DNA from 4 places in the Paenibacillus sp. 276b genome. Region 4 is predicted to be linked to each of the others. Evidence: riboswitches for the same ligand, from Rfam matches in the RefSeq annotation. Region 4 holds a riboswitch; each other region holds the start of a gene.
What was found. Region 4 has a riboswitch for cyclic di-AMP ahead of BLV50_RS13365 (HAD family hydrolase). Riboswitches for the same ligand answer to the same signal wherever they lie in the genome.
Positions count from the first base shown of each region.

Region 1: linked by a shared signal. The riboswitch ahead of BLV50_RS08955 (3D domain-containing protein) and the one ahead of BLV50_RS13365 (HAD family hydrolase) in region 4 are both predicted to bind cyclic di-AMP.
Region 2: linked by a shared signal. The riboswitch ahead of BLV50_RS32030 (C40 family peptidase) and the one ahead of BLV50_RS13365 (HAD family hydrolase) in region 4 are both predicted to bind cyclic di-AMP.
Region 3: linked by a shared signal. The riboswitch ahead of BLV50_RS31225 (3D domain-containing protein) and the one ahead of BLV50_RS13365 (HAD family hydrolase) in region 4 are both predicted to bind cyclic di-AMP.

Region 1 covers NZ_FNRR01000001.1:2,119,228-2,122,414, reverse strand. Annotated here, with positions in the region: gene BLV50_RS08965 (ABC transporter substrate-binding protein/permease) at 1-537, shown strand, start outside; gene BLV50_RS08960 (amino acid ABC transporter ATP-binding protein) at 524-1,246, shown strand; cyclic di-AMP (ydaO/yuaA leader) riboswitch at 1,532-1,728, shown strand; gene BLV50_RS08955 (3D domain-containing protein) at 1,731-2,399, shown strand; gene BLV50_RS08950 (polysaccharide deacetylase family protein) at 2,532-3,187, opposite strand, start outside.
Region 2 covers NZ_FNRR01000015.1:28,954-32,140, reverse strand. Annotated here, with positions in the region: gene BLV50_RS32040 (c-type cytochrome) at 1-170, opposite strand, end outside; gene BLV50_RS32035 (GNAT family N-acetyltransferase) at 321-815, opposite strand; gene BLV50_RS32030 (C40 family peptidase) at 1,209-1,679, opposite strand; cyclic di-AMP (ydaO/yuaA leader) riboswitch at 1,683-1,820, opposite strand; gene BLV50_RS32025 (hypothetical protein) at 2,073-2,915, opposite strand; gene BLV50_RS32020 (M1 family metallopeptidase) at 2,926-3,187, opposite strand, start outside.
Region 3 covers NZ_FNRR01000013.1:14,912-18,098, reverse strand. Annotated here, with positions in the region: gene rsmA (16S rRNA (adenine(1518)-N(6)/adenine(1519)-N(6))-dimethyltransferase RsmA) at 1-13, opposite strand, end outside; gene rnmV (ribonuclease M5) at 18-563, opposite strand; gene BLV50_RS31225 (3D domain-containing protein) at 719-1,903, opposite strand; cyclic di-AMP (ydaO/yuaA leader) riboswitch at 2,177-2,430, opposite strand; gene BLV50_RS31220 (TatD family hydrolase) at 2,672-3,187, opposite strand, start outside.
Region 4 covers NZ_FNRR01000002.1:570,527-573,713, forward strand. Annotated here, with positions in the region: tRNA gene BLV50_RS13355 (tRNA-Leu) at 118-200, shown strand; partial or broken gene BLV50_RS33790 (hypothetical protein) at 309-374, shown strand; gene BLV50_RS13360 (glutathione peroxidase) at 353-829, opposite strand; cyclic di-AMP (ydaO/yuaA leader) riboswitch at 1,197-1,372, shown strand; gene BLV50_RS13365 (HAD family hydrolase) at 1,493-1,888, shown strand; gene BLV50_RS13370 (HAD family hydrolase) at 2,054-2,746, shown strand; gene BLV50_RS13375 (Nramp family divalent metal transporter) at 2,887-3,187, opposite strand, start outside.

The DNA of each region.
Region 1 (3,187 bases), on a different contig from region 4:
CGTCTGCATGACGTTTCAATTCTGCGTTGGATCGGAACAGCTTACGTTGAAGTTATTCGTGGTACACCAATGCTGGTTCAGTTGATGATTATCTATTACGGTCTTGCTCTAACGTTGGGGATTAATTTCACGCCGCTTCAGGCGGGGATTATCACACTATCCATTAATAGTGGTGCCTATCTTGCCGAGATTTTCCGCGCTGGTATACAGGGTGTGGATCGAGGCCAGTTGGAAGCAGCTCGTTCCCTGGGAATGGGTAGAGGTGCGGCAATGCGCTTCATTGTGCTTCCACAAGCGTTCAAAGCGGTGTTGCCGGCGATCGGTAATGAATTCGTGACCATTATCAAGGAATCCTCCATCATCTCGGTTATTGGTATGGTGGACATTATGTACCAGGCAAGTGTAGTCAAAAACATTACGTACCAAGGAATGAATCCATTCCTGATTGCAGCGGCCATTTACTTTGTGCTGACGTTCATTTTGTCCAAGCTGCTGGGTCGACTGGAAAGGAAGTTGAGTGCAAGTGATAGACGTTAGACAATTACACAAATCATATGGAAATAACGATGTGCTCAAGGGCATTAACGTAACAATTGGCAAAGGCGAGGTTGTCGTGGTCATCGGTCCGTCCGGATCGGGAAAAAGTACCTTTTTGCGCTGCCTAAACCTGCTGGAGCAGCCAACTTCCGGCGAAATTAATTTTGAAGGAGTTTCGATCACTGACCCTAAACACAACATTAATGCAACTCGTGAAAAAATGGGGATGGTATTCCAGCATTTCAATCTGTTCCCGCACAAAACGGTGCAGCAGAACATTACGATTGCTCCCATTAAAGTGAAAAAACAATCTGCACAGGAAGCGGAACAAATCTGCGCAGATTTGCTGAAGACGGTTGGCCTGTCTGACAAAAAAGACACTTATCCTAATCAGCTGTCCGGAGGACAGAAACAACGGATCGCTATTGCAAGAGCGCTTGCGATGCAGCCGCATGTCATGCTGTTTGACGAGCCTACTTCAGCACTGGACCCTGAAATGGTCGGTGAAGTACTGGATGTCATGAAGCGGCTTGCAGAGGGCGGCATGACCATGGTTATTGTAACGCATGAGATGGGCTTCGCACGCGAAGTAGGGGACCGCATCCTGTTCATGGATGGTGGGGTTATTGTAGAAGAAGGAACACCTGCTGAAGTGTTTGGTGAGCCTAAGCATGCACGTACACGTGACTTCCTTGCTAAAGTGCTCTAATACATCCAAGTCATCATTAGGATGAATTGGATGAAAATGCAAAATATATACTGTGGATGAGAATTCTTATTCCCTCATAGATCCCTGTCGGCGACCTGTCGGCAGGGATTGTTTTGTTGCGTGTGAATACGCACGGATTTACATAAAAAGTAACGTTTCTGTCATCAACGATATAAGCTCAAATAGACATTTTTTTGAAAAAGTCGCTTGAATTCAGCAAAAATATTGAAGTGAATTAGCCAGATGGTAACATTTACTACGACTCTTGGTTACAAAGTTGTGATATATTTGTTCCTGCCGAAACTTCCGGAGTTGGGAGTGTGGGGGATGTAACGATGCAGAGTGTGCTTGGGGAAGAATCATTTGCACACGGCTTGGGGTGAATTAGGGCTACATAAATTATTAATGTAATTGAACCTATAGGGTGGTTTCCTCCATCCGAATCCGACAACTAACTTCGCAGGCATAATGAGGGAGGAAGACCATGATTAACAAGAAACGTATAGCCAAAACAGCAACAGCTTTGCTGACAGCAGCAATGCTCATTCAGGCCGTTCCGGCTCATGCTGATTCAGTTCATGTGGCCAAAGAGGGGGATACCTTCTACACCTTATCCAAACAATATGGAGTTGGACTTAACGCTCTTATTAAAGCTAACAATGACATTTCAGCTTACAACATTTATGGTGGTTTGAAAATTACGATCCCTGGTAAAACAACGAACACAGCTTCTGCTGCAGCAGCTAAAACGGAGGCCAAAACGGTAACTGCCGCAAGCCTTGACGTTAATGCAGATAGTAAAGTTGTACAAGCCTGGGGTAAAACGTTTGATTACAGCAAAGCTGTCGACGTCAAAGCAACAGCATACTCCGCAGACGCTTCCGAAAATGGAGGATGGGGTGCCGTGGATTACTTCGGTAATCCGCTTGAATTGGGTACCATTGCAGTAGACCCAAGTATCATTCCATTGGGTACAAAGGTACTGGTGACAGGTCATACACATCCAGGACTGCCAAAACAGGCATTTGTAGCAACGGCTCGTGATGTGGGTAGTGCCATTAAAGGTCACAAGATCGATATCTTTATTCCTGGCAGCAAGCAATCCGTGAGCACATTTGGTATTCAGGATGTTGAACTTTACATTTTGAAATAAAATCAAAGCGTAGCTGCACATCATCATATGTGACTCCAACTATATCTAAATTAAACAATAAAGGGTGTTCTTCCATCACAATAATGTGATGGAAGAACACCCTTTTGAATATCCAACTTCAGGGATCTTGACCTATTTACCCTTTGGCAGTTCCAGCATTTCGTCCAAAGTCACCAGCTCGTACCCGCGGTTTCGCAATTCCTCGATAACTTCAGGCAACGCCTCGATGGTACCACTCAGCTTCGATCCGACACCGCCTCCTGCATGTTGCAGAACAATGGAACCTGGTTTAACGGCCGACAGGATGTTTTGTTTGACTTCCTCTTTGGAGAGGCCCTTCCAGTCCAGGGAATCGACATTCCAGTTCACAATGCTGTAATGTTGTTTGGCTGCCCATTGCAGCTGTTGCTCATTAATGTCGCCATAAGGTGGACGAATCATTTTGGGCGTGTACCCCGCCAGATTCCGAATAATATCCCCGGTATGTAAGATTTGTTTGCGAAATGCATTCATGGACAGCTTACTGAACTCCGGGTGATTGTAGCTGTGATTGCCAACAATATGCCCTTCCTTTACCATGCGTTTCACTAGATCCGGATGTTTCTCAGCGCGATGTCCCACAATGAAAAACGTAGCCCGCACCTTGTATTTTTTTAGAATATCCAACACCTGCGGGGTGAACCGTGGATCAGGTACGTCATCAAAAGTCAGTGCGACCTTTTTTGTCGAGGGGCCATTGGTTTTGAACGTATCCGCATATTTCTGTCTGAGCTGTCCCAGAGTCAACT
Region 2 (3,187 bases), on a different contig from region 4:
ATACAGTTTGCTTTGACCAGTGCCTCAGCCTGTCCTGCATCCATTGTAACTTGCGGCATCGTCGGTTTCGCTTCTTCTGCAACTTCCTCTTTCCCTGGAAGCGTAAACATTAGTACAATAGCTAAAGCGCACGCTGCAAAAAATACCCCGCTCATGATCCATTTGTGCATCCCTTATGTCCCCTCCAGAATGAAAGATCATCTAACTTGAAACTATCCATATCATTATAACGGAACCTGTAGTGACATCATAGCATTTTGTGGTAATTTTTTGAACTAATCACATAACCGGGGACTTTTTGGGGTGATTTTAAGCCCTAGTTATTCGCGAGGACCTTCATAGACCATACAGTAAAAAGGTTTCAAACCACTCGGTGTCTGTCGTTCGTATGTATCCTGCGTAACAAATCCGGCTTTGAGATAGACACGAATAGCCCGGTCATTCCAGGTCAGAACTTCCAGATCAATTTCGTTTGTAGGGTTCCGGCGAATGGCTTCCTGCACAATGGCCGAGACAAAAGCCGTTCCTTGACCATGACCACATCGATCGGGGTGCATGCCAAGTCCGATGCGGGTTACACCTTCAAGCGGGAAGTATTGAGCAAAACCGCAAATCTGCTGATCCTCTCCCAGCACCACCGCATATTGTTCTTTCCGTAGCTGGGGATCGCCGAATTCCACTTCAAGTGCTTTCATCTGCTCCCAGGGCAGCCAGCTATAAATATTATAAGGCGGGTCATACTGCCAATCGCAGATTAGTTCCGCGTGTTCTTCTTGCATGGGCACAACGTGAAACGTCACAGGGGCTTCATCCATACAACTGCACGCTCCTCTCATTGTGAACAAGCTATAATGATTTTGATTTGTCCATATACATATGTCATTCCATATCTAAGCTTGTTTCCACTCTACAAAAGAGGCGTTCATTTGGCAAGTCCTCGTTTTTCAAAAAAAGTGAAACAAAAGTTCCGGTAATTTCGTTTATATTATAGTGGGATGGGTAAAAACATTATAAGAGCACGGACGAAGCAATGAAAATTAACTTTAAAAAAAGTTAAAGTTAGGTTTGGTAGCTATCCCGAACGCATTAAAGGAAACGAAGCACAAAAAAACCGCCGGATACATTCCTGCGGAGAATGTACCAGACGGTTCTATTATGCTTCGTTACAGTAGTGTTATTGTTACAGCATGACGTTGCTCAGCTTGTCCCTAGTCGATGGCCAATGTCTCATATGCGTCCGTGCTCATAATGCGTTTAGCGCCAACATAGCGGTTAGCCCAGTAGCTTTCGCTTAATGCGCTGATTGTAACTCCTTTGGAAGAAGAGGAGTGTGCAAACTTTCCATCCCCTACAAAGATCCCTACGTGCGAGACCCCTTTGCCCGTTGTATTGAAGAATACCAGATCACCTGGTCTCATTTCCATCCGGGATACCGAATCACCCATGTCGAATTGTGAACTCGATTGGCGAGCCAGATCAATGCCCAGCTTGTCGAATACATAACTTGTGAATCCAGAGCAGTCAAAGCCGTTAAGCGTTGTTCCTCCGCTTTTGTATGTAGTCCCCATTGCTGAATCAATAACTTGGTCCATTTTCGAATCTGCGAATGCGCTGCCTGCTCCAAGCGATAATGCGAATGTGAGGCTGAGTACAGCTGCGGTTAATTTCTTCTTAAACAAGAGATATACCCCTTCCAATGCCTGCGAGGTTAGCTTAAGGATTCGGTTGAAGGTCCCCTATGATCCCTCTGTTGCAAGATCAATTCACCCATAACTGGTTCCCCCGCTTCCCAGGTGCTAGGAATTTGGCTATGCTAGTTATGCACCTGCGAAATCAAGAAATGACGATTAAATTTTAAGTAGTTACAAATATGAAGGTAAAGATTACAAAGTTGTTACTAAAAACTCACTGCGATTATTGTAACAGAGGTATATCACTTTGGCAACGTTTAACAACAAAATTAACAAAAAAAACCTCGACCTTTGACGGGGAAAGGTCGAGGTTTGCTTGTTTAACGGCATTTGAAGAATACAACTTTACATAGAGATGGTAACCGTTTTTAACCGTTTAATTTAATCTTTGACCGAGTTGGACTGCCATAGGCGGAAATGGGCACATATTTTCCACAGACTCAGCAAGCACCGGGCAAGTGGATACGTTTGTTGTAGTATAAGACCAGTTAAGCCGGTTAGTAACCATGAAGCTGAAGTAAAGGCACCAAAGACCAACAGATGAAGGCCGCCCAGCAGGACAGCAATGCCGATTAGAGTGATGACTTGGCGTAGTGCAATCCATATAGCTTGAAACGTACCACGTGCTCCGCCTTCCCCATCGGGAGCTGAGATACCAAACTGCATGTACAGTAGGACATGATGGATAACCCACCCGTATACAATCCAACCAGCAACATAGGGAATACCAGGCAAGAGCAGATGGAGGGAATGAAAACCTTCCATAAAGATGGAATAGAGCTTTGGCGCGAGCCAATAAGCGGGTAGCAGCAGTAATATAGTCCGAATGGTGTGGAGCAACAGCATCGGTTTCCATAAATTTTTGATACCGCGAATGAATGGAATGCGCTCTTCCGAATGGTTATAATGCTGGAGCGAGTAGAGCAGCCCTGCCTGAATGAGTGGGCTAATCAGAATCCGTATCAGCAGCATAGCCCCTAAAATCCATAAATAGCGGTGAACCTCCGGATTCGTTGTCAGACCGAGTTGGCTCTCCATTTTAAATAAAATCGTACTGAGTTCCCCTGTATCAGGGTCAGGATAACGCAGGAGCAGCGGAACCACAGCTGACTGCACCATCCGATAAAGAAAGTATCCCCATACTAATTGATAGAGAAATAAGAGTGCCGCAATGAACATATGCTGACGGACGAGAAACCAGCCTTCACGTATTTTCGCTTTCACTGTATCCACCTCACCATGACAGACTTCCGAATATGGCTTCTATAATTTTGGTTGCGCTCATGCTCCAGCGGGATTTAGTTGGCTCATCCAGTCCGGCTTTCAGAAAATTGTTCATATGATGGTTCTCCAGCACAATCGTGTATAGCGGATCAGTCATAGCCCAGGAAACAGGGGAAGTATAGGTCAGTTTGTAGGTAATGCGCTCCTCGCTACCATCCCATTCTTTCGTCATGGTTTTCCCATCTTCGAACATAATTCGAACAGGAACCTTC
Region 3 (3,187 bases), on a different contig from region 4:
CCATGCCTTTCATACGCTCACAATCCTTCACGTTCAATTTGCGATAATGCTTCGGAGAACTCTTCCCGGGTAATCTGGAATACACTCAACCGCTTGTGGAACTGCTTGCCATTGCAATAACCTATGCCCAGCAGATTGCCCATCTCCATACGACGTGCAGCAGCCTGTGGGTGCACAATCAGTCCCGCCGCAATCAGATCCTCCCAATCGATCAAACTTGGTGCGCCTTCATATGACGTGTGTACACGTGCTAATGCATGACGAATCGCCTCCGGTGAAGCGTTCTCCACTCCGATGTCGCCTTTGCGCGTAGCATCTGCCTCCGGAATGAAAGCATGCTTGCAACCAGGTACTTTATTGGCGATGATTTTACGAATACGTTCACCAGCATGATCCGGGTCTGTCAGTACGATGACACCACGTCTCTCTTGAGCAAGTGCGATCCGCTTTAGAATGCGCTGGTTGATGGCGGACCCACCAGTCTCGATCGTATCTGCCTGAACCGAACGTCGAATGGCTACGGTATCGTCACGGCCTTCTACCACGATCACTTCTTTTATCATGTTCCATTTCTTCCTTTCTAACGCAAAAAGAAGAGGAATATCCCTCTTCTCTGCCAAACGGCGGGGAGACTGAATTCAGACCCCTCCGCCGCATATTCCGCATGAATCATTCATGCTTATATTTTATAGCATTCCCATTTCAAAGTAAAACGATTTTAGTTCGCTTCCGGCTTCACCGGACCAATCACATATACCGTCTTGCCTTTCTTCCGTCCGAAGTTCAGGGCATGCTTCACACTATCATAATACACATCAATTTTGTTGCCTTTAATGGCACCACCTGTGTCTTCCGCACGACGGAAGCCAAGGCCCTCGATATACACCCACCAGCCAATCGGAATGATTTTGGGATCAACCGCAATGGTACGTCCCTCAGTTACCCGAGTACCTGAAGCTGTTTTTGTGCCGATACCAGGCTCTTCAGAAGAGTATGCCGTCATGGATACATTTTTCAAGACTTTTGAATATTTAAAAGAACTGCCTGAGACGGTAATTACTTTGCTGCCCGAAGCAGCGGTTTTCTTCGAGTTCGTGGTTGTTGCTGTTTTTGTCGTGGAAGTCTGCGCCGATACCGTCTGAATCACTGGCTCTTTCACAACAGGTTTGGCTTTGGTACCAATGGCAATCACTTTATCGACGCGATTCGTTGCGACCGATTTACCCACCATTTTTTTGGAGACCAATTCTCCATCCTGAAACACTTTTTCAATATGCTGTACAAGTGTGCCTTCTTTACCGCTCACAACGACACGATTGTCGCCTTTGTACAAGCTAGGGTCAGCCGTTTTGATCACTTTATAAGCAATCGGATGTTCCACTTCCACCGTACGCTTTGTTACCCGCACTACACGGATTTTCATATCCGCTTCAATAGTGGTTCCAAGCGCCGGATATACTTTGTCTTCACTTGCAATTTGAATACCTGATTTTTTAATCGCATCTTTTACCGATGAATCGGTTGTATACAGAGTCTTGGTGTCCCCGTCTGCCGTAATATTAACTGGAACGGCCCGCTCAATAACGATGCGGTCTCCATCTGTGATCGCCCCATTCAAGGGCATGGATACCTGATCGTGAGGGCTGACTGTGATTGACTGCTCCTCCAGCATTTCCTGAAGCATTCCTGTACGAGTCTCTACCGCTTGAGCTTTGCCATCAATAACCAGTGAAATTTGTTTCCCGGCCTGACCGTAAACGACTAACAAGATCATGATTGTAAGCGCAATTGAGAAAATCGCGATCAATGCCATTTGACGCAAGTTCTCATGCTTCCACCGCAACGCGAAAGACTTACTGGATGATCGTGACTCATGGGTCTCTTCTGGTTGGAATGTGCCCACTTCTCCGTCCTCCTTCATAGCCTCGCCGTCTAAAGTAATGCATGATGTCTTTGACGCGACTATACCAAATTTTCTACAGAACACAGATCGGACCAACATAATCCGGTTCTGCACCATGAATCAATCTTCGCAACATGATGTCATCCTCCTGAATACTTACCGTATGATGACCGTATTTCTTTTATTCAAAAACAAAAAAGCCAAAGAAAGAGTTTAAGAGGAACTCTTTCGTGGCTTCCGAATGATTCTGAATATCGGAAATTCATGCACGAGGTTGCCTCTCTTTTTCCGCTTGCGAGGTTAGCTGTCGGGTTCGGGCGAAAGAGAGCCGCCCTATCTCCGGTCATCCGCTCATGGCGGACGCCCTTGAATTCACCCCGAGACCCAAAGAAGAAATCAAATACGGCTTCGCAGATTCATACGCTGCTTTTGGGTCAGCGCATGTTGCGCATCGGCTGCAATCACCGATGTTTAAGCCCTATTGGTTCCCCCGCTCTCCGTTAACGGAGACTCAGCGAGACTGATTCATGAAAGTAATGTTGTTTCATCGGAAAGTGTCCCTTTGTTCATCCCCCGAACATCTGTCCAATTTTCCGCACAACAATTCACTGAAAAGATGATATCCTGTTTCTATGCATGTTGTAAAGCGTTGTTCAAGTACGTTTTTCTAAATATTTGGTTAAAATATTGTAATATTCTTGATTTATTTGGATCAAAAAGCAAATTAACTCCGCTTAACTCACTTTTTCACCCGTTTTGCTCGATCTTTTAACGAATCCCAAATCGTTCCATGGCATTTTTGGTCGTTATTGCTGCAATTTCCTCTACCGAAATGCCTTTAATTTCCGCAGCTGCTTCTGCAACCAGACGTACATGCGCTGTCTCATTTCGTTTTCCACGATAAGGGTGCGGTGTCAAATAAGGAGCGTCCGTTTCGATGAAAAATCGGTCCATAGGAACCTTCTCAAGTACCTCTTTGGGCTGCTTTGCATTTTTGAACGTGATTGGCCCTCCGAAGGAAAGATGAAAGCCTAAATCCAGACACATTTTCGCCGTTTCCCAGCTGCCAGAGAAGGAATGCATGACACCGCCTACTTCTCCAGCTTTCTCTTCACGCAGAATCTTTACAATATCCTCATGCGCATCCCGGTTGTGAATGACAATCGGCATATTCAACTCACGGGCAAGACCAATCTGTTGTCGTAATACGCGATGTTGAACCTCTTTCGGTGAAGTGTCCCAGTAATAGTCTAGACCAATTTCACCGATGGCTACCACTTTTTC
Region 4 (3,187 bases):
GACGAGATTATACGATTTATGGAAGGAAAAGCGCAGTTAAAATGATATTAAGAAAAATGCTTTACTTTTAAACATGAACCGGGTATAATCAATTTTGTTGCCGATTATTTACGACATGCGGTCGTGGTGGAATGGCAGACACGCTATCTTGAGGGGGTAGTGGGTGTATACCCGTGGAGGTTCGAGTCCTCTCGACCGCATGATAAGAACGATAAAGAAGAAGCTTCCCGTATGGGAAGCTTCTTCTTTTTTTGTTTTATTTACAGTACAGATGGGCCAGACAAAAAAAGGTCACCCGTTTCCCCTGAATGCATGCTCATTCTGTCTGCTGGGGTCGGATGGCCTTTACTTGTTATTTAAGCAATTCTTTGATGTCCGCTTCAATTTTATCAGGTGTTGTTTTGGGAGCATACCGTTTCAGAACACGTCCGTTCTGATCCACAAGGAATTTGGTGAAGTTCCATTTGATGGCTTTGGAGCCGAGTACGCCTGGTGCTTCTTTGGTAAGGTGCTGGAATAGAGGGTGAGCGCTTGAACCATTCACATCGATCTTCTCAAACATCGGGAAGCTAACACGATAGTTCATCTGGCAGAACTCGGCAATATCATCAGAAGAGCCTTTTTCCTGTGCAAACTGGTTGCTTGGAAAACCAAGAACTTCGAATGGGGAGTCTTTAAACTTATCCTGAAGCTCTTGCAGACCTTTGAATTGAGGTGTGAGGCCGCATTGGCTTGCTGTATTCACGATAAGCAGTACTTTGTCACGATAGTTGGACATTTCAACTTCCTGACCGCGAAGGGTGTTTACTTTGTAGTCGTAGACTGACATGAAAATCGCCTCCATTTCATATTCTTCTTTCTTCTATTATATTGATTACAATTAAATAATGCAAAATTAATATTGCTTTTTTAACTCAATTTGAAGCTGTCGTGTATGATCTGTGACTGATTTGCTACCTGAATTTCGCTAAAGAGAGAATTAGAGAGCTTTGATGAGATGGGTAGAGAATGGATACGTTGTAAGCGCTATTATTGATGTGAAATGGCAAAAATCCGTCGATTCGGTGATCTGCGCAGACTTTACACCAATATGGCACGGGTGTATGATTCATATCGTAATTCCAATTTAAATTAAATTTTACATGAAAAACGAAACAAACGATAATATCGCTCTGATTAATGATTATAAAAGAACGATGTTTTAATCGCTGAGTTTCCATTCATTCATGGGTGGGAAACGGGGGAACCAACAGGATGAACTGTCCAAGACAGTAGGCATCCATGGGGTGAATTTTCCGGTGACAGCCGGAAATAGGGCGACTCTCGCGCCCGAATCCGTCAGCTAACCTCGTAAGCGTTAAAGGGAGAGGCAACAAGCCGTACGCTGGTTCATAGTGTCTTTTTGCTATGGATTATTGAAGAAGCGTCCGGGAGGCCTTGGTCCCCCACGCTTCTTTTTTGTTGTCTTTTCACGCCAAGGGAGGAACGAATGATGGATAAAGAGATGATCTTAGTGACTGCTCCAAATGAAGCAGGACGTAAATTTATCAAATTGCTGATGTACAAAAAAATGCCGTTTGCCGTTCTGACCAACAGTGCAGGGGAAGAGCGCAGGCTCCGGAGAATCGGTGTGGAGCATGTCATTCGCATGAACACAGCTGCTGCTCAGAAATGGTTTTTGCCGCAAGGTAGTGTCGGCAATGTTTTTATTTTTGAAAATAGCCTAAACCTGACCTGTCGATATTTGCAGATCTGCCGCTCCTGGACATCCAAGTCCCTGTGTGTCATTACGGAACAAAGCCACCCCAAAGGGATCTATCGGGGAATGGGAGCAGACCGTATTGTATATTCCTTGAATGGGGAAGTTGGGTTTCTACTGAATGGCTAGTGGCTAGTACTATTCCTGTGATTGATCCAGTGTCAGCTGCCTGTTATAATTGAAATCATAAATAAACGGAATCTTGAGGAGACTCATGCATGATGGTGGGTCTTCTTTTTTATGGTTTGGGAAATAGGGATATGGATTTCCTGTGGCTAACGAGGAGGAATAGGCGTGCCGGATGTACGTGGAATACAATGGTTGTTCTTTGATGTGGGGGATACGCTCGTGGACGAATGGGAGCCGGTAGATGATATTATCGGTCAGTTCGTTCGTGAAGCTTGTGCGCTTGGTTATCAGGTGGAGATGCAGACGGTGCGAGATATATTTGCCGCCTCCTACCGAAATTACGAGCAATGGCCGATGAAATTGGCTATTCGTACCCTTATCAGCGATGAGGGGCACCGGGAACAGATACAGGAGAAGCTGAAGTTCCGCAAAGAGCTTGAGCGCCCCTTTGCGTCAGCCGACGCTGTTCTCCAGACGTTGTCGCAACACTATAAGATTGGTATCATTGCCAATCAGAGTCCGGGGACGGAAAATCGGCTGGATAGCTACGGCTTGCGCAAGTATGTGGATGTGCTGGCCTGTTCGGCTGAAGAAGGAGTGTCCAAGCCTGATCCTGAATTGTATGCTGTAGCGTTGAAACAGGCGGGATGCAAACCTGAGGAAGCGGTCATGATCGGCGACAGGATTGATAATGATATTATTCCGGCTAAGAAGCTGGGTATGCACACGATCCGGATTTTGCAGGGTTATGGCAGATTCCAGCCGGAGCTTGCGGATGCAGAGCGTCCAGACTGGACTATTGAATCACTGGAGGAACTTCTTCCTTTGTTAATGGTAACTCAAAATTCAGACAACTAAATAAGAGCAGTATTTATGATCTATTCGGTATAATTAGGCTGCTGCTCTAACATATAAAAGGCTGATCGTCTCAAGGGGTACGTTACTTGAGTTGATCAGCCTTTTTGAGTTAGACAAAATACGGCGTAATTCCGTTTAACCTAGAACAACAGAATGGTCTGGATAATCAGATACACATTCAGGACAACGATAACTCCGGCAATGATCCAGGAGATGATTTTGAGCCACAGCTTGTTGGCAAAAGCCCCCATGCTTTTTTTGTCACTCGTAAACATTACCAGCGGAATGACGGCAAAGGGTAGCTGCAGAGACAGCACAACCTGGCTAAGAATCAACAGTTCTTCTGTTCCGTGCTCTCCAGCAATGGCTGTTACGATGACGGCCGGGATGATAGCGATCAGACGTGTAACCAGTCGACGAAGCCACGCTGGAATACGAATG